Regions from separate parts of the Streptomyces sp. NPDC107575 genome, predicted to be linked through region 1. Evidence: riboswitches for the same ligand, from Rfam matches in the RefSeq annotation. Region 1 holds a riboswitch; each other region holds the start of a gene.
The links. Region 1 has a riboswitch for cyclic di-AMP ahead of ACZ7L4_RS22000 (C40 family peptidase). Riboswitches for the same ligand answer to the same signal wherever they lie in the genome.
Positions count from the first base shown of each region.

Region 2: linked by a shared signal. The riboswitch ahead of ACZ7L4_RS07325 (M23 family metallopeptidase) and the one ahead of ACZ7L4_RS22000 (C40 family peptidase) in region 1 are both predicted to bind cyclic di-AMP.
Region 3: linked by a shared signal. The riboswitch ahead of ACZ7L4_RS36645 (transglycosylase family protein) and the one ahead of ACZ7L4_RS22000 (C40 family peptidase) in region 1 are both predicted to bind cyclic di-AMP.
Region 4: linked by a shared signal. The riboswitch ahead of ACZ7L4_RS11220 (M23 family metallopeptidase) and the one ahead of ACZ7L4_RS22000 (C40 family peptidase) in region 1 are both predicted to bind cyclic di-AMP.

Region 1 is NZ_JBVKBG010000004.1:509,647-514,694, reverse strand. Features, by position in the region: gene pcrA (DNA helicase PcrA) at 1-2,346, opposite strand, end outside; cyclic di-AMP (ydaO/yuaA leader) riboswitch at 2,533-2,677, shown strand; gene ACZ7L4_RS22000 (C40 family peptidase) at 2,686-3,867, shown strand; gene ACZ7L4_RS21995 (hypothetical protein) at 3,951-4,304, opposite strand; gene ACZ7L4_RS21990 (C40 family peptidase) at 4,611-5,048, shown strand, end outside.
Region 2 is NZ_JBVKBG010000002.1:116,290-121,337, reverse strand. Features, by position in the region: gene ACZ7L4_RS07340 (bifunctional acetate--CoA ligase family protein/GNAT family N-acetyltransferase) at 1-262, opposite strand, end outside; gene ACZ7L4_RS07335 (HPr family phosphocarrier protein) at 451-732, shown strand; gene ACZ7L4_RS07330 (GntR family transcriptional regulator) at 915-1,601, opposite strand; gene ACZ7L4_RS07325 (M23 family metallopeptidase) at 1,822-2,622, opposite strand; cyclic di-AMP (ydaO/yuaA leader) riboswitch at 2,636-2,798, opposite strand; gene ACZ7L4_RS07320 (M16 family metallopeptidase) at 3,048-4,415, opposite strand; gene ACZ7L4_RS07315 (M16 family metallopeptidase) at 4,433-5,048, opposite strand, start outside.
Region 3 is NZ_JBVKBG010000009.1:101,862-106,909, forward strand. Features, by position in the region: gene eno (phosphopyruvate hydratase) at 1-1,222, opposite strand, end outside; gene ACZ7L4_RS36645 (transglycosylase family protein) at 1,548-2,264, opposite strand; cyclic di-AMP (ydaO/yuaA leader) riboswitch at 2,269-2,427, opposite strand; gene ACZ7L4_RS36650 (transglycosylase family protein) at 2,608-3,618, opposite strand; gene ACZ7L4_RS36655 (cytochrome P450 family protein) at 3,762-5,045, opposite strand.
Region 4 is NZ_JBVKBG010000002.1:1,032,215-1,037,262, forward strand. Features, by position in the region: gene ACZ7L4_RS11210 (FtsX-like permease family protein) at 1-688, shown strand, start outside; gene ACZ7L4_RS11215 (tyrosine-protein phosphatase) at 769-1,566, opposite strand; cyclic di-AMP (ydaO/yuaA leader) riboswitch at 1,950-2,122, shown strand; gene ACZ7L4_RS11220 (M23 family metallopeptidase) at 2,126-2,902, shown strand; gene ACZ7L4_RS11225 (SGNH/GDSL hydrolase family protein) at 3,121-3,903, shown strand; gene ACZ7L4_RS11230 (TetR/AcrR family transcriptional regulator) at 3,946-4,584, opposite strand; gene ACZ7L4_RS11235 (APC family permease) at 4,790-5,048, shown strand, end outside.

The DNA.
Region 1 (5,048 bases):
GTCGCCGATGGCGAGGGCCACCACCGGCTTGGAGTTCGCCCGGCTCGTGGCGAAGGCCGGCGTCGTACCCGTGCGGGAGCGCGAGGACGACAGGGAGGCCGCGATGCCGCCGCCGATGCTCTTGGTCGAGGCCGCCGGCGTGGACGGGCCGGTCCGCTTCCAGTCCAGGTGCCCGGCCGGGATCTCCTCCAGGAAGCGGGAGGGCGGGTTGTACGAGGGCTGGCCCCAGGCGCTGCGCATCGAGGCGCGGGTCAGATAGAGCCGCTGCCGCGCGCGCGTGATGCCCACGTACGCGAGGCGGCGCTCCTCCTCCAGCTCCTTGGCCTGGCCGAGGGAGCGCATGTGCGGGAAGACGCCGTCCTCGAGGCCGGTCAGGAAGACGACGGGGAACTCGAGGCCCTTGGCCGTGTGCAGCGTCATCAGCGTGATGACGCCGTCGCTGTTCTCCTCGTCGTCCGGGATCTGGTCGGAGTCGGCGACGAGGGCGACGCGCTCCAGGAAGTCGGAGAGCCCTCCGCCGCCCGTCTCGGACTCGCCCTCCTCGCCTGCCTCCTGCTCGAACTCCAGGGCCACGGCGGCGAGTTCCTGGAGGTTCTCGATCCGGGTCTCGTCCTGCGGGTCGGTGGAGGCCTGCAGTTCGGCGAGGTAGCCGGTGCGCTCCAGGATGGCCTCGAGGACCGTGGCCGGGCCGGCGCCCGACTCCACGATCGTGCGGAGGTCCTCCATCAGCGTGTTGAACCGCTTCACGGCGTTCGCCGAGCGGGCCGCCATCCCGTACGCCTCGTCGACGCGGCGCAGCGCCTGCGGGAAGGAGATCTTCTCGCGCTGGGAGAGCGCGTCGATCATCGCTTCGGCGCGGTCGCCGATGCCGCGCTTGGGCACGTTGAGGATGCGGCGCAGCGGCACCGAGTCCTCGGGGTTGGAGAGCACCCGCAGGTAGGCCAGGACGTCCCTGACCTCCTTGCGCTCGTAGAAGCGGACGCCGCCGACGACCTTGTAGGGCAGGCCGGTGCGGATGAAGATCTCTTCGAAGACACGGGACTGCGCGTTCGTCCGGTAGAAGACCGCGACGTCGCCCGCGAGCGCGTCGCCCGCGTCGGTGAGCCGGTCGATCTCGTCGGCGATGAACTGCGCCTCGTCGTGCTCGGTGTCCGCGACGTAGCCCGTGATCTGGGCGCCGGGGCCCTCGTTCGTCCACAGGTTCTTGGGGCGGCGCGACTCGTTGCGCTCGATCACCGCGTTCGCCGCGCTGAGGATCGTCTGCGTGGAGCGGTAGTTCTGCTCCAGCATGATCGTCGTCGCGTTCGTGTAGTCCTCTTCGAACTGCAGGATGTTGCGGATCGTGGCGCCGCGGAACGCGTAGATCGACTGGTCCGCGTCACCCACGACGCACAGCTCGGCCGGGTCGGCGCCCTCGCCCTCGGTGGGGCCGACCAGCTCGCGCACCAGCGCGTACTGCGCGTGGTTCGTGTCCTGGTACTCGTCGACGAGGACGTGGCGGAAGCGGCGGCGGTAGTGCTCGGCGACGTCCGGGAACGCGCGCAGCAGGTTCACCGTCGTCATGATCAGGTCGTCGAAGTCCAGCGCGTTCGCCTCGCGCAGGCGGGCCTGGTACATCGCGTAGGCCTGGGCGAGGGTCTTCTCGAAGCCGTCGGCGGCGGTCCCCGCGAAGTCCTCCTCGTCGATCAGCTCGTTCTTCAAGTTGCTGATCTTGGCGCTGAAGGACTTCGGCGGGAACTTCTTCGGGTCGAGGTCCAGGTCGCGGCAGACGAGCGCCATGAGCCGCTTGCTGTCGGCGGCGTCGTAGATCGAGAAGGAGGACGTGAAGCCCAGCTTCTTGCTCTCCCGGCGCAGGATGCGGACACAGGCGCTGTGGAAGGTGGACACCCACATCGCGTTCGCGCGCGGGCCGACCAGGTCCTCGACACGCTCCTTCATCTCGCCCGCGGCCTTGTTCGTGAACGTGATCGCGAGGATCTGGCCGGGGTGCACGCCGCGCTGGGCGAGCAGGTACGCGATGCGGTGCGTGAGGACGCGGGTCTTGCCCGATCCGGCGCCGGCGACGATGAGCAGGGGGGAGCCGCCGTGCACCACGGCCGCGCGCTGGTTCTCGTTCAGCCCCTCCAGGAGGGAGGCCGGGTCGAGGACCGGGCGCGGGGCGCCGTTCCGGTAGTGGGCGTCGCGCTCGGGGGGCACGCCGAACAGCCCGTCCGGCATCGGCTCCGGGGCCCCGTCGTCGTACTCGGGGTCCGGGGGCGGCGGCGGGGGTTCCTGCTCACCGCTCGGGGAGCCGGGCGCGCCCTTCTGGAGGCCGGTCAGGAAGCTGTCGTCAAAGAGGCTGCTCATCGCTCTACGAGTCTAGGCCGCCCCACTGACAACCCGTGGCTGCCTTCGGAACTCCAAGAGCCCTCCAGAGGGCAGATCACGAAAATGTATCGGGCATATCGAACATCAACCTTCACAGCAGCCACACGAGTTGGCTACGGTGCAGCCGGGCAGCCCGTCCCCCCGCCCGCGAATGTCGCGGCGAACGGGAAGCCCCCGCCGAGTCCCGTACGCCGCGAGGCAGGGAACCGGGGACCCAACCGACCTTGGGGTGAATCGGTCAGCCGACCGTAGGGCAGCCTTCCACGCCCGAACCCGACAGCTAACTCGGTAGGCGGACGACGGAAGGAGTCGCCTGCCTTGGCGTCGCACCGCAAGCCCCGCAGCCGTTCCCGGATGACCGGCGGTCTTCGCACGACCCCCGCGGTCGGGATCACGACCGCCGCCCTCACCTCCGTGGCCCTGCTCTCGCAGACGGCCCAGGCCGCGCCCGCGCAGCCGTCGTCCAAGCCGCGCCTGGAGGAGGTGCAGAAGAAGGTCGACTCCCTGTACCGGCAGGCCGAGGTCGCCACCCAGAAGTACAACGGGGCGAAGGAACGGACCGACGCCAAGAAGCGGCAGGTCGACAAGCTCCTCGACGATGTCGCGCAGCGCACCGAGGAGATGAACACGGCCCGCCAGAAGCTCGGCAGGTACGCCGCCGAGCAGTACCGCTCGGGCAGTGTGAGCGACACCGCGACCATGTTCCTCGCGGACGACCCGGAGGACTACTTCTCGCAGCGCCAGCTGATGAGCCGGCTGACCGAGGAGCAGAAGAAGTCGATCGACGACTATCAGAAGCAGACGCGCGAGACCGCGAAGAAGCGCACCGAGGCGCAGTCGAGCCTGGAGGACCTCACCGATTCGCAGACCGAGCTGAGGTCCACGAAGGAGACCGTGCAGACGAAGCTCTCCGACGCGCGTCAGCTGCTGTCCAAGCTGACCGCCGAGGAGAAGGCGCGGCTCGCCGCGATCGAGAAGGCCAAGGAGGAGGCCGCCCGCAAGAAGGCGGCGGAGCTGGCCGCCAAGCAGAAGGCCGAGGAAGCGGCGAAGCGGAAGGCGGCCGAGGCGGCGAAGGAGCAGTCGTCCGGCTCCTCGTCCGGTTCCTCGGGGTCGTCGTCCGGTTCCTCCGACGCCTCGTACGCGACGAAGGCCGCGCAGGCGCTCGCGTTCGCCAAGGCACAGGAGGGCAAGCCGTACGTGTGGGGCGCCACGGGCCCGGACTCGTACGACTGCTCGGGCCTGACGCAGGCGGCGTGGAAGTCCGCGGGGATCTCGCTGCCGCGGACGACCTGGGACCAGGTCGAGATCGGCAAGACGGTGCCGCTCTCCGACATCCAACCCGGTGACCTGGTGTTCTTCTACGACGACATCAGCCACGTGGGCCTCTACATGGGCGACGGCATGATGGTCCACGCGCCGAAGCCGGGCGCGGTCGTGCGCGAGGAGTCGATCTACTACGACGGCACGTCGTCGATCCACAGTGTGGTGCGGCCGGCCTGACGTACGTACGCGGAAGGGCCCGGCAGGTCACGGCCTGCCGGGCCCTTCCGTGTGCACGGCGCGTACGGCCTGTGCGCGGTCGCTCAGGTCCAGAGCACCGCGATGAAGATGTTGACGACGGTGAGCGCGCCGACGGTGATGAAGAGGCCCTTCTCCGCCTTCTCCTCGTCCCGCTTCACGTAGACGATGCCGAGGATCACGATCAGGAGCGCGAGCTTCACGCCGATCTTGATGTTGTTGACGGTGCTGCCGTCGGCCTGGTTGAGGCCGACCAGGGCGACGCCGGTCACCAGCATGGTCAGGGCGCCGTGCAGCATCGCCTTGTTGAAGCGGGCCGCGCCCTCCTTCATCGCCGACATCTGCGTGAGGAAGCCGCCGAGCAGCGAGGCGATGCCGATGATGTGCAGGCCGACGAAGAGGTGGATGAGTACGTCCATGGTTCGGAGCCTAACCGGACGCCCATGGGCCACTACGCGCACCCCTTTGCCACTCTGTTATCACTCTCCGCCACCATCCGTAACAAACAGACCAGTTGCGAACAATCCGGCACCAACCCGTTACGCAGAGGTTTAGCGTCCTTCCTCAGGTGACCGGCTCCCCACCGCCGCCCGGGCCAGGGGCGGCAGTCGGACACCACCGCCGAGAAAGGTCCGGCGGCGACCCGCTCCCCCTGTGCGGGCCGCCGCCGGACGCGCGACCGGGGTCCGTGCGTTTCGGACGGGCGGCCCCCAGAGGAGGACCTTGTGCCGGCAGCGCACCGCAAGCCCCGACCGCGTCCGCTCAGCGGCGGCAGGGCCCGCACCGCGGCCACCCTCGCCCTCGCCTCCGCCGCAGGCGTCACCGCCCTCGACGGCGGGGCGGCGCACGCGGAGCCCGAGCTCAGCCCGGCCCAGGTGAAGGCCAAGGTCGACAGGCTGTACCAGGAGGCGGAGGTCGCCACCCAGAAGTACAACGGCGCGAAGGAGAAGGCGGACGGCGCGCGGAAGAAGGTGGACGCCCTCCAGGACGAGGCGTCCCGGCGCACCGAGTCCCTCAACTCCGAGCGCGAGAAACTGGGTTCGGTCGCGGCGTCCCAGTACCGCACGGGCGGCGTGGACCCGTCGGTCCAGCTGCTCCTGTCCTCCTCCCCCGACGCCTACCTCGACAAGGCCTCCCTCACGGAGCGCATGGGGGCGCGGCAG
Region 2 (5,048 bases), on a different contig from region 1:
CGCCGCCGATCGTGACCGCGAGACCGACCCGGTCCACGTAGTCGTGATGGGTGAAGCGGTGCACGTCCTTGGCGGACAGCCGGGGGTAGGGCGCGAAGAAGCGGTAGTACTTCGACTCGTCCGAGACCTGTTCGTAGAAGCTGGTCAGGTGCTCCGCGTCCGCGGTGGTGATGGGCCTGATCCGCGCGGTGCCGCCGTCGCGCAGCACGATGTCGGCCTCCCAGTGGGCGGGGTACGCATGGCGGTCCGACGGGGTCTCCATGCCGCAAGGGTAGGGCCGGGCACCGACAGACGGCGGTCGGTCGTACGGGTCGCGGCCCGTGCGTACGGAAGGCACCCTATGGAGGACCGAAGGGCCGTGCCGGTGAGGACCTGGGTCCGCGTCACGCACGCCTCCCGATATGGAACACTGGTCTAGACAACCGTGAGACACCTGAAGGGCAGCATCACATGGCTGAGCGCCGCGTCAACGTCGGCTGGGCCGAGGGCCTCCACGCCCGCCCCGCTTCCATCTTCGTCCGCGCTGCCACGGCCGCCGGCGTTCCCGTGACGATCGCCAAGGCCGACGGCAACCCCGTCAACGCCGCCTCCATGCTGGCCGTGCTCGGCCTGGGCGCGCAGGGCGGCGAAGAGATCGTGCTGGCCTCCGACGCCGAGGGCGCGGACGCCGCGCTCGACCGTCTGGCGAAGCTGGTCGCCGAGGGGCTCGAGGAGCTTCCCGAGACCGTCTGACGTAGAGACAAAAGCTGTACGACTGAGCCGCGCGCTCCCTTTCGGGGCGTGCGGCTTTTTCGTTCCCTGATGCGGCACCAATTCGGCGACGAGAAACAGGCAGAAATAGGCAGCGGAAATTACCCCGCGTCTCGTTCGACCCATTCTCCGAATAGCGCGCTTCTTTGTATACGGCGCCGTTGTTAAACCTGACGCCCCACCGTGTTGACTGCATGTTGCGAAGTCCTCACACGCTCGCCCGCGCGGGGGACGCGCAGCTTGTGGGCGGCCGTCGCACGCTCCGCGTGCAGGGCGGCCAGGGCGCGCGCACGCTCCGCGTCGCCCCGCGCCACGGCGTCGACGATGGCGCCGTGCTCGGCCCAGGACTCCGCCGGCCGTGCCGGGCTCTCCACGGCGTACATCCAGGCGATCTTGTGGCGCAGCTGGGTGAGCAGGGTGATCAGCCCTGGGCTGCCGGAGGCCTGGACGAGCGTCTCGTGGAACCAGCTGCCGAGCGAGCGCAGATCCTCGCTCTGACCTCGCCTCGAGCGCTCCTGCCCCAGCCTGACCAGGCCGCGCAGCACCTTGAGGTGGGCCTCGGTGCGGCGCTGCGCGGCGCGGGCGGCGCCCATGGGTTCGAGCAGCATGCGGATCTCCAGGAGGTCGGCCGCCTCCCGCTCCGTGGGTTCGGCCACGCACGCGCCCGCGTGCCTGCGCGTGACGACGAACCCCTCCGCCTCCAGGGTGCGCAGCGCCTCCCTGACGGGCACGCGCGAGACCCCGTAGCGACGCGCGAGCAGTTCCTCGGTGAGCCTGCCGCCGCGCTCGTAGACGCCGGCGACGATGTCGTCGCGGATCGCTGTGCATACCGACTGCGCGGGAATGCGCATGACTCGACCTCCGCCTCAACGCCCGCGATACGCGGTCGATTGACGCCCGGTCAAGCACGAATGACGCGCGGCCGGAACGTTTACCCGAAGACTCTATTCCACCGGAGTTGAATTTCCGACGAGGGAACTGAATCCGGGGATATTTTTTGGACAGTGCGGAGCCGGGAACGCGAAAGCCCCGGCTCGGGGAGCCGGGGCTTTCGTGGAGTGTGCTGTCGGGTCAGACGTTCACACCGTGCTGGCGCAGGTACGCGACGGGGTCGATGTCCGAGCCGTAGTCGGGGCCGGTGCGGGCCTCGAAGTGGAGGTGCGGGCCCGTGACGTTGCCGGTGGCACCGGAGAGGCCTATCTGCTGGCCGGGGGTGACGTCCTGGCCGACGGAGACGCCGATCGAGGACATGTGACCGTACTGGGTGTACGTGCCGTCCTTCATCTTGATCACGACGTTGTTGCCGTACGCGCCGCCCCAGCCGGCCTCGACGACGGTGCCCATGCCCACCGCGTGCACCGAAGTGCCGCTGGAGGCGTGGAAGTCGATGCCGGTGTGGCTGCCGGAGGACCACAGGCCACTGCCGGCCTGGTAGGCGGTGGAGACGTACGAGCCGGCGATCGGCGACACGAAGCTGTTCAGGCGCTTGCGCTCGGCCTCACGGGCGGCGCGCTCCTTGGCCTCGCGCTCCTTCTCGGCCTTCTCCGCGGCCCGCTTCTTGGCCTCCGCCTCGGCCTTGCGCTTGGCCTCCTCGGCCTTCTTCTTGGCCTCGGCCTCGGCCTTCGCCTTGGCGGCGGCCTTCTGCTGCGCGGTGGCCTGCGCGTCGATCTGCTCGGCCAGGGAGTCGCCGATGGCGACGGCCTGCGTGAGGCCGTCGTGCGGGGCGACCGCGGTGTCGGCGGCGAGAGCGGGGGCGGCGAGACCGCCCACCACGCCCGTCGTGGTGATGGCGGCGACGCCTGCGACCTGAGCGGTGGTACGCGTCAGGCGGCTGGGACGGCGGTGCTTCCCGGTGGCACGGGTGAACCCCATGAAGTGGCTGGTCCTTTCCTTCCTTCTCGCCTACCGGGTTAGCTGACGGGTTCGGAGCAGGAAGGTCTCCTACGGGCCCCCTCCCCTCACGGGAAGAGCGCCCGATTCACCCCAGGGACTTCGGTGGGTCCCCGGCTCCCCTGGCTCGCACCACGGGGACTCGGCGATGACTGTCCGGTGTCGCGGGCGCGACGTACGTCTGGCGGACAGCCGGAGGGAACGCTAAGCGGGGCATCTTTGGATCGACAAACAGAACCCGGCTTTTGTAGTGCACGCCACAGGGCAGAGAGGCAACCTCTACATCAATTCGGACATTTGTGATCGTGTGGTGATTGAAGGCGATCGTGACGGACGCCACGAAGCCCCGGCCGCCGATACCGGCGCCGGGGCTTCGTGGTGTGCCTGGAGAGGCGGACTCGGTCCGCTCAGCCCGCGACCACCGTCACCTCGCCGATACCGAGCGCCTTGACCGGCTCCTCGATCTGCGCGGCGTCGCCCACCAGGATCGTCACCAGGCGGTCCGCCGGGAACGCGCTCACGACGGCCGCCGTGGCCTCCACGGTGCCAGTGGCGGCCAGCTGCCGGTACACCTGTGCCTGGAAGTCGTCCGGCAGGTGCTGCTCGACCTGGTCGGCGAGGGTGCTCGCGACGGCCGCGGCGGTCTCGAACTTCAGCGGGGCCACACCCACCAAGTTCTGTACGGCGGTGTCCCGTTCGGCATCCGTCAGCCCCTCGGCCGCCAGCGTGCGCAGCACCTTCCACAGGTCGTCGAGCGCGGGCCCGGTGTTCGGCGTGTCCACCGAGCCGCTGATGGCGAGCATCGCCGCACCACTGCCGTCGGGCGCGGAGCGCAGCACCTGGGCGAAGGAGCGCACACCGTAGGTGTAGCCCTTCTCCTCGCGCAGGACGCGGTCCAGACGCGACGTCAGGGTGCCGCCCAGGCAGTACGTGCCGAGGACCTGAGCGGGCCACACACGGTCGTGCTTGTCCGGTCCGACCCGGCCGATCAGCAACTGCGTCTGCACGGCGCCCGGGCGGTCCACGATGATCACGCGGCCGGTGTCGTCGGCCACGACCGGCGGCACGGGGCGCGGCTCGGCGGTGTCGCCCGTCCAGGCGCCGAGCGTGTCGGCGAGGAGGGCGTCCAGGTCGATGCCCGTCAGGTCGCCCACGACGACGGCCGTGGCGGTGGCGGGGCGTACGTGCCGGTCGTAGAAGGCGCGCACCGCCGCCGCGTCGATGGCCGAGACGGTCTCCTCGGTGCCCTGGCGCGGGCGCGACACGCGCGCGTCGGCCGGGAAGAGCTGCTTGGAGAGCTCCTTGGCGGCGCGCCGGGCCGGGTTGGCGCTCTCGTGCGGGATCTCGTCCAGGCGGTTGCGGACGAGGCGCTCGATCTCGCTGTCGTCGAAGGCGGGGGCGCGCAGCGCGTCGGCCAGGAGGGCGAGGCCCTTGGACAGACGCGAGGCCGGCACTTCGAGGGAGGCGCGGACGCCGGGGTGGTCGGCGTGCGCGTCCATCGTGGCGCCGCAGCGCTCCAGCTCGGCGGCGAACTCCTCGGCGGAGTGCTTGTCGGTGCCCTCGTTGAAGGCCCGCGCCATGATGGTCGAGACGCCGTCGAGCCCCTTCGGCTCGGCGTCCAGCGGTGCGTCCAGCTGCACCTCCACGGCGACGACCTGCTGACCGGGCCGGTGGCAGCGCAGCACCGTCAGACCGTTGGGCAGCGCGCCGCGCTCAGGGGCCGGGAACGCCCACGGCTTGGGCTCGCCCGCCTGCGGCCGGGGGTGGAAGTCCATGTTCGCGAGCTGATCCGTCACTGGCCCGCCTCCTCGGTGATCTCGGCGGTCTCGGTGTCGGCGGGCGCCGTCGGCTCGTATACGAGGGACGCGCGGTTGTCGGGGCGCAGGCGCGCCTTGGCGACCTCCTGGACCTCCTCGGCGGTCACGTCCAGGACGCGCCCCACGGCGGTCAGGGCGAGCTGCGGGTCGCCGAACAGGACGGCGTAGCGGCACAGCTCGTCGGCGCGCCCCGCGACCGTGCCCAAGCGGTCCAGCCACTCGCGCTCCAACTGGGCCTGCGCGCGCTCCATTTCCTCGGGACTCGGGCCCTCTTCCGCGAACCGGGCGAGCTCCTCGTCGACGGCGGCCTCGATGACCGGCACCTCGACGTCTCCGGAGGTCTTCACGTCCAGCCAGCCCAGGGAGGGCGCTCCGGCGAGGCGCAGCAGGCCGAAACCGGCCGCCACAGCGGTGCGGTCACGGCGTACGAGGCGGTTGTACAGGCGCGAGGACTCGCCGCCGCCCAGGACGGTGAGGGCGAGGTCGGCGGCGTCGCACGCGCGCGTGCCGTCCTGCGGGAGGCGGTAGGCCGACATCAGCGCGCGCGCCGGGACCTCCTCCTCGACGACCTCGCGCTGCTGCTCGCCGATG
Region 3 (5,048 bases), on a different contig from region 1:
TCTCCTCGATGCGCAGCAGCTGGTTGTACTTGGCGACGCGCTCGGAGCGGGCCGGGGCGCCGGTCTTGATCTGGCCGCAGTTGGTGGCGACGGCGAGGTCGGCGATCGTGACGTCCTCGGTCTCGCCGGAGCGGTGGGACATCATGCACTTGAAGCCGTTGCGCTGGGCCAGCTCGACGGCGTCCAGGGTCTCGGTCAGCGAACCGATCTGGTTCACCTTCACGAGCAGGGCGTTCGCCGAGTTCTCCTCGATGCCGCGGGCCAGGCGCTCCGGGTTGGTGACGAAGAGGTCGTCGCCGACGAGCTGGACCTTGTCGCCCAGCTTCTCGGTGATGACGTTCCAGCCGGCCCAGTCGTCCTCGTACAGCGGGTCCTCGATGGAGACGAGCGGGTACGCGGAGACGAGCTCCTCGTAGTACTCCGTCATCTCGGCCGCCGAGCGCTCCTTGCCCTCGAACTGGTACTTGCCGTCCTTGTAGAACTCGGAGGCGGCGACGTCGAGGGCGAGGGCGATCTGCTGGCCGGGAACGTAACCGGCTTCCTTGATGGCCTCGAGGATCAGGTCCAGGGCCTCGCGGTTCGAGCCCAGGTTCGGGGCGAAGCCGCCCTCGTCGCCGAGGCCGGTGGCCAGGCCCTTGCTCTTCAGGACCTTCTTCAGCGTGTGGTAGACCTCGGCGCCCCAGCGCAGGGCCTCGGAGAAGGACTCCGCGCCGATCGGGGCGATCATGAACTCCTGGATGTCGACGTTGGAGTCGGCGTGCGACCCACCGTTCAGGATGTTCATCATCGGGACGGGCAGCAGGTGCGCGTTCGGACCGCCGAGGTAGCGGAAGAGCGGCAGGTCCGAGGCCTCGGAGGCGGCGTGGGCCACGGCGAGCGAGACGCCGAGGATGGCGTTGGCGCCGAGCGAGCCCTTGTTGTCGGTCGCGTCCAGGTCGAACATCGCCTGGTCGATCAGGCGCTGCTCGGTGGCGTCGTAGCCGACGAGCTCCGGGCCGATCTGCTCGATGACGGCGAGGACGGCCTTCTCGACGCCCTTGCCCTGGTAACGGTTCGGGTCACCGTCGCGGAGTTCGATGGCCTCGAAGGCACCGGTGGAGGCACCCGACGGGACGGCCGCGCGGCCGGTGCTCCCGTCGTCGAGGCCGACCTCGACCTCGACCGTGGGGTTGCCTCGGGAGTCCAGGATTTCCCGGGCTACGACGACGTCGATGGACGGCACGAGCATCTCCTTCTGGGATGTGACGAAGCTGTGCGGGCGGCCGTCGGAACAACGGGTCCCGCCCCCCTGAGCCTAACCGGCTCGCGCTCATCGGCCATCCGAACGCCCGCCTCGTGGACAACGCCGTTAGCGAAATGTTCCTTAACGGAACAAAAACAGCGACCTCCGTCCCGGCTGTGCCGGGGCGGAGGTCGCCGAAGTGAGCGGCCCGTGGGGACGGGGTGCGGCGGGGCTCGGCGTCCGCCGATGCCGAGCCCGTGCCTGATGGCCTGGGAGGGCCTTGGGTCCTGTGCGGACCGGTGGCCCCTGCGCGGGGCCGGACGTCTTAGCTGAGGTGCAGCTGCTGACCCGGGTAGATCAGGTTGGCGTCCTTGACGATGTCCTTGTTCTTCTCGAACAGCTGCTGCCAGGTCGTGTCGTGCGCCTCGGCGATCTTGCTGAGGGTGTCGCCGGACTTGACCTTGTACTCGCCGTCGCCCTTCTCGACCTTGTTGCCGGTCGGGGTGGTGACGGTGTCCTGCTTCGGGGCGGCCTGCTTCGGGGCCTCCTGCTTGGGGGCCTCCTGCTGCTGCGGCTGCTGGCGCTGCTCGGAACGGTCGGCGCGCTGCTGGGTCTCCTGCTTCGGAGCCTGCTGCTGCGCGGACGAGTCGTCGCCGCCACCCTCGTTCGGGGTGGAGGAGAGGCCCGAGCCGCAGTTCGGCCAGGCACCGCTGCCCTGGGAAGCGAGAACCTTCTCGCCGACGGCTATCTGCTGCGCCTTGGACGCCTGGTCGGCGGTGGAGGCGTACTGGTCGCCGCCGTAGGCGGACCAGGTGGAGGACGAGAACTGCAGACCGCCGTAGAAACCGTTGCCGGTGTTGGTGGACCAGTTGCCACCGGACTCGCACTGCGCGACCTGGTCCCACTCGGAGGTGGTGGCGGCGGAGGCGGAGGTCGCACCCATCAGCGGCACGGCGACGGCGGCAGCGGCGACGCCGCCGAGCGTGGCGACGCGGACGGCCTTGGACGGGCGGCGGTGCTTGTTCTTGCCGGAAAACAGCATGGAGATGTCTCCTCACCGACGCCTGCGAGGTGAGCTGTCGGGTTCGGGCCAGTGAGTGCCCGGCAGACGCATCCTTGTGCGCTGCTTAACCCCAAGCCCGTCCGGTCTCCCGGAAGGGCGGCTTACCTGGGTCCCCCGCTCCTGCCTACGGCGCTTACGCGACGACTGTTCCCGTACGGACGTTGGCAGGATTCGGCGTGACATCCGTCGGGGCCCGCTGAAGCGAGCGGTCACGAACGTAAGCGGTCGATCCGCCCGATTTCAAAGTCGATCAGGGGCTTTGAGACCCATGTCTCACTCGATCGACATCGGACAAAGCCCCCTCAACCGACCTGAACCCCCGCTACCTTTTGTCCGATCCGTCCCCAAGATCCAGGCTCTGACCAGGAAGGATGAGGTCTGGGTCGGTACCGACCGTCTCCTTGTTCCGCTCGTAGAGCGCGTCCCAGCCGCCGTGCACGTCCTGGGCCTTCGCGATGTCCCAGAGGTTGTCGCCGGCGTGCACCTCGTACGTGTCGCCGGCGCGCTTGTCGTCGCGCGAGGCGTGACGGCCCTCTCCCGTACGGGAGCCGGAACCGTCGTCGTCGGCGCGGTCGCCGCGGTGGCGGCCGGAGGAGGAGTCGTCCGAGGCCGCACCGGAGGGCGAGGCGGACGGTGCGGCCGTCTCGGCGGGGGCGTCGCCAGAAGGCGCGTGGGACTTGTCACTTGACGGGGTCGAGGAGTCCTCGGCCTTGTTACCGGAGGTATCGCCCGACTCGTCGGCCGACGGGCCGTCCGACGCCTCGGGGTCGACGGACTCCTCGTGACCCTTGTCTCCCGAATCCGCGTCTCCCGAATCCGTCGCGTCCGGGGAAGAGGAAGCGGTCTTGTCGGCGTCGGCGTCCTCGTCCGACGCGCCGTCCGCATCGGTGTCGGACGAGTCGGAGGGCTGCGCCGACGGCGACGCGGACACGCCCGGGTCGACGTCCGCCGAGCCGTCGTCCTTGGTGAGGTCCGAGGTGAGCGAGCACATCGGCCAGGCGCTCGGGCCCTTGTCGCCGAGAACCTTCTCGGCGACGGATATCTGCTGCGAGCGGCTGGCCTGATCGGCACGCGGGGCGTAGTCGAGCCCCCCGTACTCCTCCCATCTCTCCTGCGTGAACTGGAGACCGCCGTAGTAGCCGTTGCCGGCGTCCAGGCTCCACTGCCCGCCGCTCTCGCACTCGGCGAGCTTGTCCCACGCCTGCGTGGTCGCGGCGCTCGCGCCGCTCGCGGCGAACAGCGGGATCGCGATGGCGCTGCCGGTGACTCCGGCGGCGACGACGAGAGCAGGGGCCTGACGGGGGCGACGGTGACGACCGTTCCCGGAGAGCATGCGTTTGCCTTTCGCGAGACTGATGCTGCTACGCGCGACGGGTGGTGCGAGTGGTGCGGGTTGTGCATGTGTCGCGATGATCCGTGAACGTAGCTGCACTCGAACGCCTGTCACAAGTCGATGCAGCGTAGATCACGTGAAAGTCACATTGTTGACGGTCCGTCAGTTCCGGCCGGGTTCTGACGCGGGGTGAACTCCACCGGGAGCGTGCGCAGTCCGCGCATGATGAGCCCGCCGCGCCACCGCAAATCGGTCGGTTCCACCGCAAGTCGCAGGTCCGGGAGGCGGCTCAGGAGCGTGCCGAGAGCGGCCTGTCCCTCCAGGCGGGCGAGCGGGGCGCCGATGCAGTAGTGGATGCCGTGCCCGTAGCCGAGGTGCTGGTTGTCGCGGCGGGAGAGGTCGAGGGTGTCCGGCTCGGTGAAGCGCGCCGGGTCGCGGTCGGCGGCGGCCAGCACGACGAGGACCGGGTCCCCGGCGCCGATCTCCTGGCCGCCGATGGTCAGCGGTTCCCTGGCGAACCGCCAGGTGGCCATCTCCACCGGCCCGTCGAAGCGCAGCAGTTCCTCGACCCCGGTCTCCAGCAGGCCCCGCTCCCCCGCCGCGATCGACCGCTGCAGGCGCTCGCGCTGCTCGGGGTGGGTGAGCAGCGCGTACGTGCCGTTGCCGATCAAGTTGACGGTGGTTTCGAAACCGGCGAAGAGCAGGATGAAGGCCATCGCAGCGGCCTCGTTCTCCGTGAGGTGTTCGCCGTGGTCGGAGGCGCTGATCAGGCCGGAGATGAGGTCGTCGCCCGGGTCGTTGCGCTTGCGGTGGATCAGCTCCACCAGGTACGCGCGGATCCGCTTCACCGCCCGACCCACGCCGCCGCGCGGTCCCCCACCGTGGCGGATCATCATGCCCGCCCACTCACGGAAGTCGTCCTGGTCCTCGCTCGGGACACCGAGGAGGTCGCAGATGGCGTAGATGGGGAGGGGGAAGGCGAAGTCGTGGATGAGGTCGGCCTCGCCCTTCGCCTCGAAGGCGGCGATGAGGTCGTCCGTCAACTGCTGGACGCGCGGCGCGAATTCGGCGACTCGGCGCGGGGTGAACGCCTTCGAGACGAGGCGGCGCAGCCGGGTGTGGTCCGGCGGGTCGATGTTGAGGAGGTGGGTGGTCAGCTCGGCCTTGCGTTCGCCGGGGATGCCCGTCTTCCCCTTGGCGTGGCTCGGCTCGTCGTGGTGGTCCGCGTTCTTGCTGAGCCGTTGGTCGGCGAGCGCCTGGCGGGCGTCCGCGTACCGGGTGACCAGCCAGGCCTCGACGCCGCTCGGCAGCGTGGTGCGGTGCACGGGCGCGTGCTCGCGCAGCCACGCGTAGGCGGGGTACGGATCGCCGGCGAACTCCCAGCTGAAGAGTTCGGGGGCGCTGGAGGGGGTGGGGCTCTCGGTCACCAC
Region 4 (5,048 bases), on a different contig from region 1:
CAGCCTGGACCGGGTGGGCGCGGGCCGCATCGCCATCGACCGGACCCTCGCCACGGCGGCGAAGGTGCAGGTCGGCGACAGGCTGCCGCTCTATCTCCCCGACGGCACGAAGGCACGCCCGGAGGTCGCCGCGGTCTACGGCCGGGGCCTGGGCCTGCCGGCGGTGACCATGGACCGCGCCTCCCTGGCAGGACACGTCACCTCGGGCTTCGACGGGACGCTGCTGGTGCGCGGCGGCGACGCCGGGCCGCTCACCGCGCTCGGCCAGGTCACCGACGCCTCGGGCTACGCCGTCGCGCGGAGCGTCGACGACGAACTGGGCGCCTGGTCCAACTACATGATGGCCGCGGTCCTGGGCGGCTTCGCCGCCGTCGCGGCGGTCAACACCCTGGTGATGACGGTCCTGGACCGCCGCCGCGAACTGACCGTGCTCCGCCTCGTCGGCTCCACGCGCCGCCAGGTGCTGCGGATGCTGCGCTGGGAGAGCCTGCTGGTGTCGGCGGCGGGGGTGGCGCTGGGCACGGCCATCGCGTTGATCACGCTGACCCCGATGATGCGCGGAATGACGGGGGAGTCCCCGTACATACCGCCGCTGCTGTACGGCACGTTCGCCGGGGGCGCGGTGTGCCTCGGCCTGCTCGCGGTGACCCTCCCCGCCCGCGCGGCGCTGCGAGACAGGGAGGGGTGACGTTCGGCGCCCGGTGTCACGGCGAGGGCGGCGCCGGGCGGCAGGTGACGCCCGGCGCGGCGCCGTATGACGCCCGACCGTCAGTCGAGGAGCCGCTCGCGCAGCCGCTCGCGGGTGGCCGCGGTGAGCTTCAGGCCCTCTTCGAGGTAGCGGTCCGTGCTGCCCCACTGCTCGTCGATGGTCTCGAGGCCGGCGTTGAGGTACTCGATGCGGGCGTCGAAGAGCGGGCTGAGCAGCTCCATGACCTCGGGGGAGTAGGCGTCCTTCGCGGTGGCGGTGCGGCGCACGTTGTAGCGGCGGTGCTTCTCGTTCGACTTGAGGTAGTCCGCTTCGATGGCGTCGCGCTCCACGCCCACCGCGAGCAGCGTCACCGCGATCGACAGGCCGGCGCGGTCCTTGCCGGCCGCGCAGTGCATCAGCGCGGGGAGGCTGTCCTCGGCGAGGGAGTGCAGCACGCGGCTGTGCTCGGCGGTGCGCTCCTTGATCATGGTGCGGTAGGACTCGACGAGGCGGTTGGCCGCCCGGCCCTCGGAGAGGATCTGGCGCAGCTGCTCGATGTCGCCGTCGCGGACCATGGCCCAGAATTCGGCGCCGTCGGCCGGGTCGTTGAGCGGCAGGTTGAGATTGCGCACACCGGGCAGCTCGACGTCGGCGCCCTCCAGCTTCTGGTCCGCGGCGTTGCGGAAGTCGAAGACGGTGTGCAGGCCGAGCGAGGAGAGGAAGGTCGAGTCCTCGGCCGTGGCGTGGGCGAGGTGACCGCTGCGGAACAGTACGCCCTGGCGCACGCGCCGGCCGTCCACGGTGGGCAGGCCGCCCACGTCTCGGAAGTTGCGCACTCCGGTCAGCTCGGGCTCGGTGGACGGTGCGTGCTGCGTCACAGGGGCTCCTCCCAATCGGTGCACCGGCGTTGGGTCGCCGGCGGGCGCGCTCCTGACGATACGACATCGGTTCCACAGGCAACCATCTGTCCGATTCGTTCCGATCTGTGCCAACTGTGCGTGAATCGAAGGGGCTTGTGGGCGTGTGCGTGACCGGCCTCATGTTCGTGACGCTGTGTGGCGGGCGGCCCGGATTGCCTCCCCAGTAATCCCCGAAGGTATGGCGTTGGTAAAGCGGGGAATGTCGACGCAGGGTTACACAGGGAGGCCTCAGAAACCCAAGGAATTGCCGCCGCAGGTGAATTCGGCAGTTGTCGCCGCCATTGCGGTTCGCCTACGGTCACCAATCAATCCGGTCGGAACGCCTAGTCCTGCCGCCGCCCGGATTCCTTTCGACTACCCGTCACGGCAGGAGCGGGGGACCCACACGCACGACGCCGCGTAGGGGGATTTCCCGAAGCGGCTAGGGGTGAAGCCGTGCCCGTACTCCGGGTGCGGCCGGGCATCTCCAGCCCGAACCCGACAGCTCACCTCGTAGGCGACGGAGAGGAAATTCAGCATGCCCGCAAAGGGAAAGCACCGCCTTTCGACCTCCCGCCGCATCGCCCGTGTCGCCGCCGTCGCCTCCGCCGGTGGAGTCGCCGTGGCGCTGCCGCTGATGGGCGCCACCGGCGCGCAGGCCGCGACGTCCGGCGGCACCGCCGACGCCACGACGTACACCGTCAAGGCCGGTGACACGCTCTCGAAGATCGCCAAGGCGCAGGACGTCGACGGCGGCTGGAAGAAGCTGTACGAGGACAACAAGGACGCCGTCGGCTCCAACGCCGACCACCTCAAGATCGGCGTCAAGCTCGACCTCGGCGGCGCGGCCGAGGGCGGCTCCGCCGACGAGGCCACCGCCACGCAGGCGAGCGCCAAGACCACCGCCTCCGGCGACTACGTGGCGCCGGTCGACGGCGCCCAGGGCCACGGCTACGGCAACTCCGGATCCATGTGGTCCAGCGGCAGCCACACCGGCGCCGACTACTCGATCCCGACCGGCACCTCCGTGAAGTCGATCGCCGACGGCACCGTCGTGTCGACCGGCTCGGGCGGCGCGTACGGCAACGAGGTCGTCATCGAGCACGCCGACGGCCACTTCTCCCAGTACGGCCACCTGTCCTCGATCGGTGTCGCCCAGGGTGACACCGTGACGGCCGGCCAGGAGATCGCCAAGTCCGGCGCGACGGGCAACGTCACCGGACCGCACCTGCACTTCGAGGTCCGCACCACCGCGGACTACGGCTCGGACATCGACCCGATCGCCTACCTGAGCGAGCACGGCGTGAACGCCTGAGACGTTTCGTAGCGGACGCGACGGCCCGCTCTCTTCGGCGCCCGGGGTTGTTCCCCGGGCGCCGAAGTGCGTTCGCGCACTTATTCCCCAGGCGGCGAGTGGGCTATCTCACCACGCGTCAACCCCTGGCTACGGTCGCGTAGGTCACATCCGAGGGTGAAAGATGTGTGGTCGTGGCAAACGAATCGAGAGCACTCAGGGACTCACTCAACGGCACGATCCGGTCCTACGCGGCCGTGGGAGACAGCTTCACCGAAGGCGTCGGCGACCCCGGCCCCGACGGAAAGTTCGCGGGCTGGGCCGACCGGCTCGCCGTCCTCCTGGACGACCGCGTCCCCGAGGACACCTTCAAGTACGCGAACCTGGCGGTGCGCGGCAAGCTTCTCGACCAGATCGTCGCGGACCAGGTCCCCAAGGCGGTCGAGCTCGCCCCCGACCTGGTGAGCCTGGTCGCCGGCGGCAACGACATCATCCGCCCCGGCACCGACCCGGACGACGTGGCCGAGCGCTTCGAGAAGGCGGTCGTCAAGCTCGCCGACGCGGCCGGCACCGTCATGGTCGCCACGGGGTTCGACACCCGCGACGTGGCCGTGCTCAAGCACCTGCGCGGCAAGATCGCCACGTACAACATGCATGTGCGGGCCATCGCCGACCGCCACGGCTGCGTGATGCTCGACCTGTGGTCCCTGAAGTCCATCCAGGACCGCAGGGCCTGGGACGACGACCGGCTCCACCTGTCGCCCGAGGGGCACACCCGGGTGGCGCTGCGGGCCGCCCAGGCGCTCGGCGTCGAGGTGCCGGCCGACCCCGAGCAGGCGTGGCCGCTGCTCCCGCCGCGCGGCACGTTCGAGGTGCGGCGAGACGACATTCACTGGGCGCGGGAGTTCCTCGTGCCGTGGATCGGGCGCCGGCTGCGCGGCGAGTCCTCCGGCGACCGGGTGCAGGCCAAGGGCTTCATCGACCCGCACGCGGTCAAGGCCCACCTGGAGGCGGCGTCCTGACGCCTGCCTCTGTGGCGCTGCGGCGGCGCTGACGGGCTTCCGTCAGCGCCCCGCGGCCGTCAACTCCGCGCGCTCGAGCCCCAGTTCGCGGGCGAGCGCCTCGTCCACCCACTCCTGCATACGGGCCCGTGACACCGCGGCCGGCCTGGCGCGCCCGCCGTCGTACGCCGTCAGTTGCACGGCGAGCCCGTCGAGTAGGGCGGTGATCCGCAGCGCCGCCCCCATCGGGTCCGGGCAGGCGAACTCGCCCGCCGCCACGCCCTCGGCGACCACCTCCGCGAGCGCCGCCTTCCACTGCCGGTCGAGGTCCCGCGTGACCTCCCGCAGCGCGGGCTCGCGCAGCGCCGCCGCCCAGCCCTCGATCCACAGCCGCCACCCCTTGGCCTGCCCCGTCGGCGCGTACCAGCGCACCGCGGCGCGCAGCCGCTTCAGGGCCGTCGTGCGGCGGCCGAGCAGCTTGCGCAGATGCGCCAGGTCGCTCTCGGCGGCGTGCGCGAACGCGGCCGCGACGAGCTTCTCCTTCGTCGAGAAGTGGTACAGCACCAGCGCGTTGCTCACGCCGAGCGCCGACGCCACGTCGGCGATGCGCACGGCGGCGACCCCGCGCGCCTCGATCTGCTCGATGGCGGCCGTCAGCAGCTCTTCACGCCGCTCGGCCACGCTCAACCGGACTCTGGTCACGCCGCCAGCCTAGTTGTTTTTGTGTGCGGACTTGTTGCGTGCAGGACTCTTGACGCCCCGACGTCGCACAGGTCACAGTCACGTCACGTTCCACTACTGACTGTCTGTTCAGTCAATAAGTCGGTTGGACGGGGGTAGGCGCGGCCCCAGCAGGATCCCAAGAGCTGTCCGTGCCGTCCTCGTTCTGTTCTCGCCAGGAGCAATCGTGACCCAAGCGCCATCCCTCTCGCCGACCCCGCCCGCCGGGGACGAGCCCGACCTCTCCGAAGGGTGGGGCGAGCAGCGCTCACGGCTGCGCAAGGATCTGCGCCGGCTGGACGTGCTGTTCTTCCTCATCTGCACGCTCGTCGGCCTGGACACCATCGGTTCCGTCGCGGCCCAGGGCCCGCAGGGCCTGGCCTGGATGGTCATTCTGGCCGTCGTCTTCTTCCTCCCCTACGGCCTGCTCGTGGCCGAACTCGGCT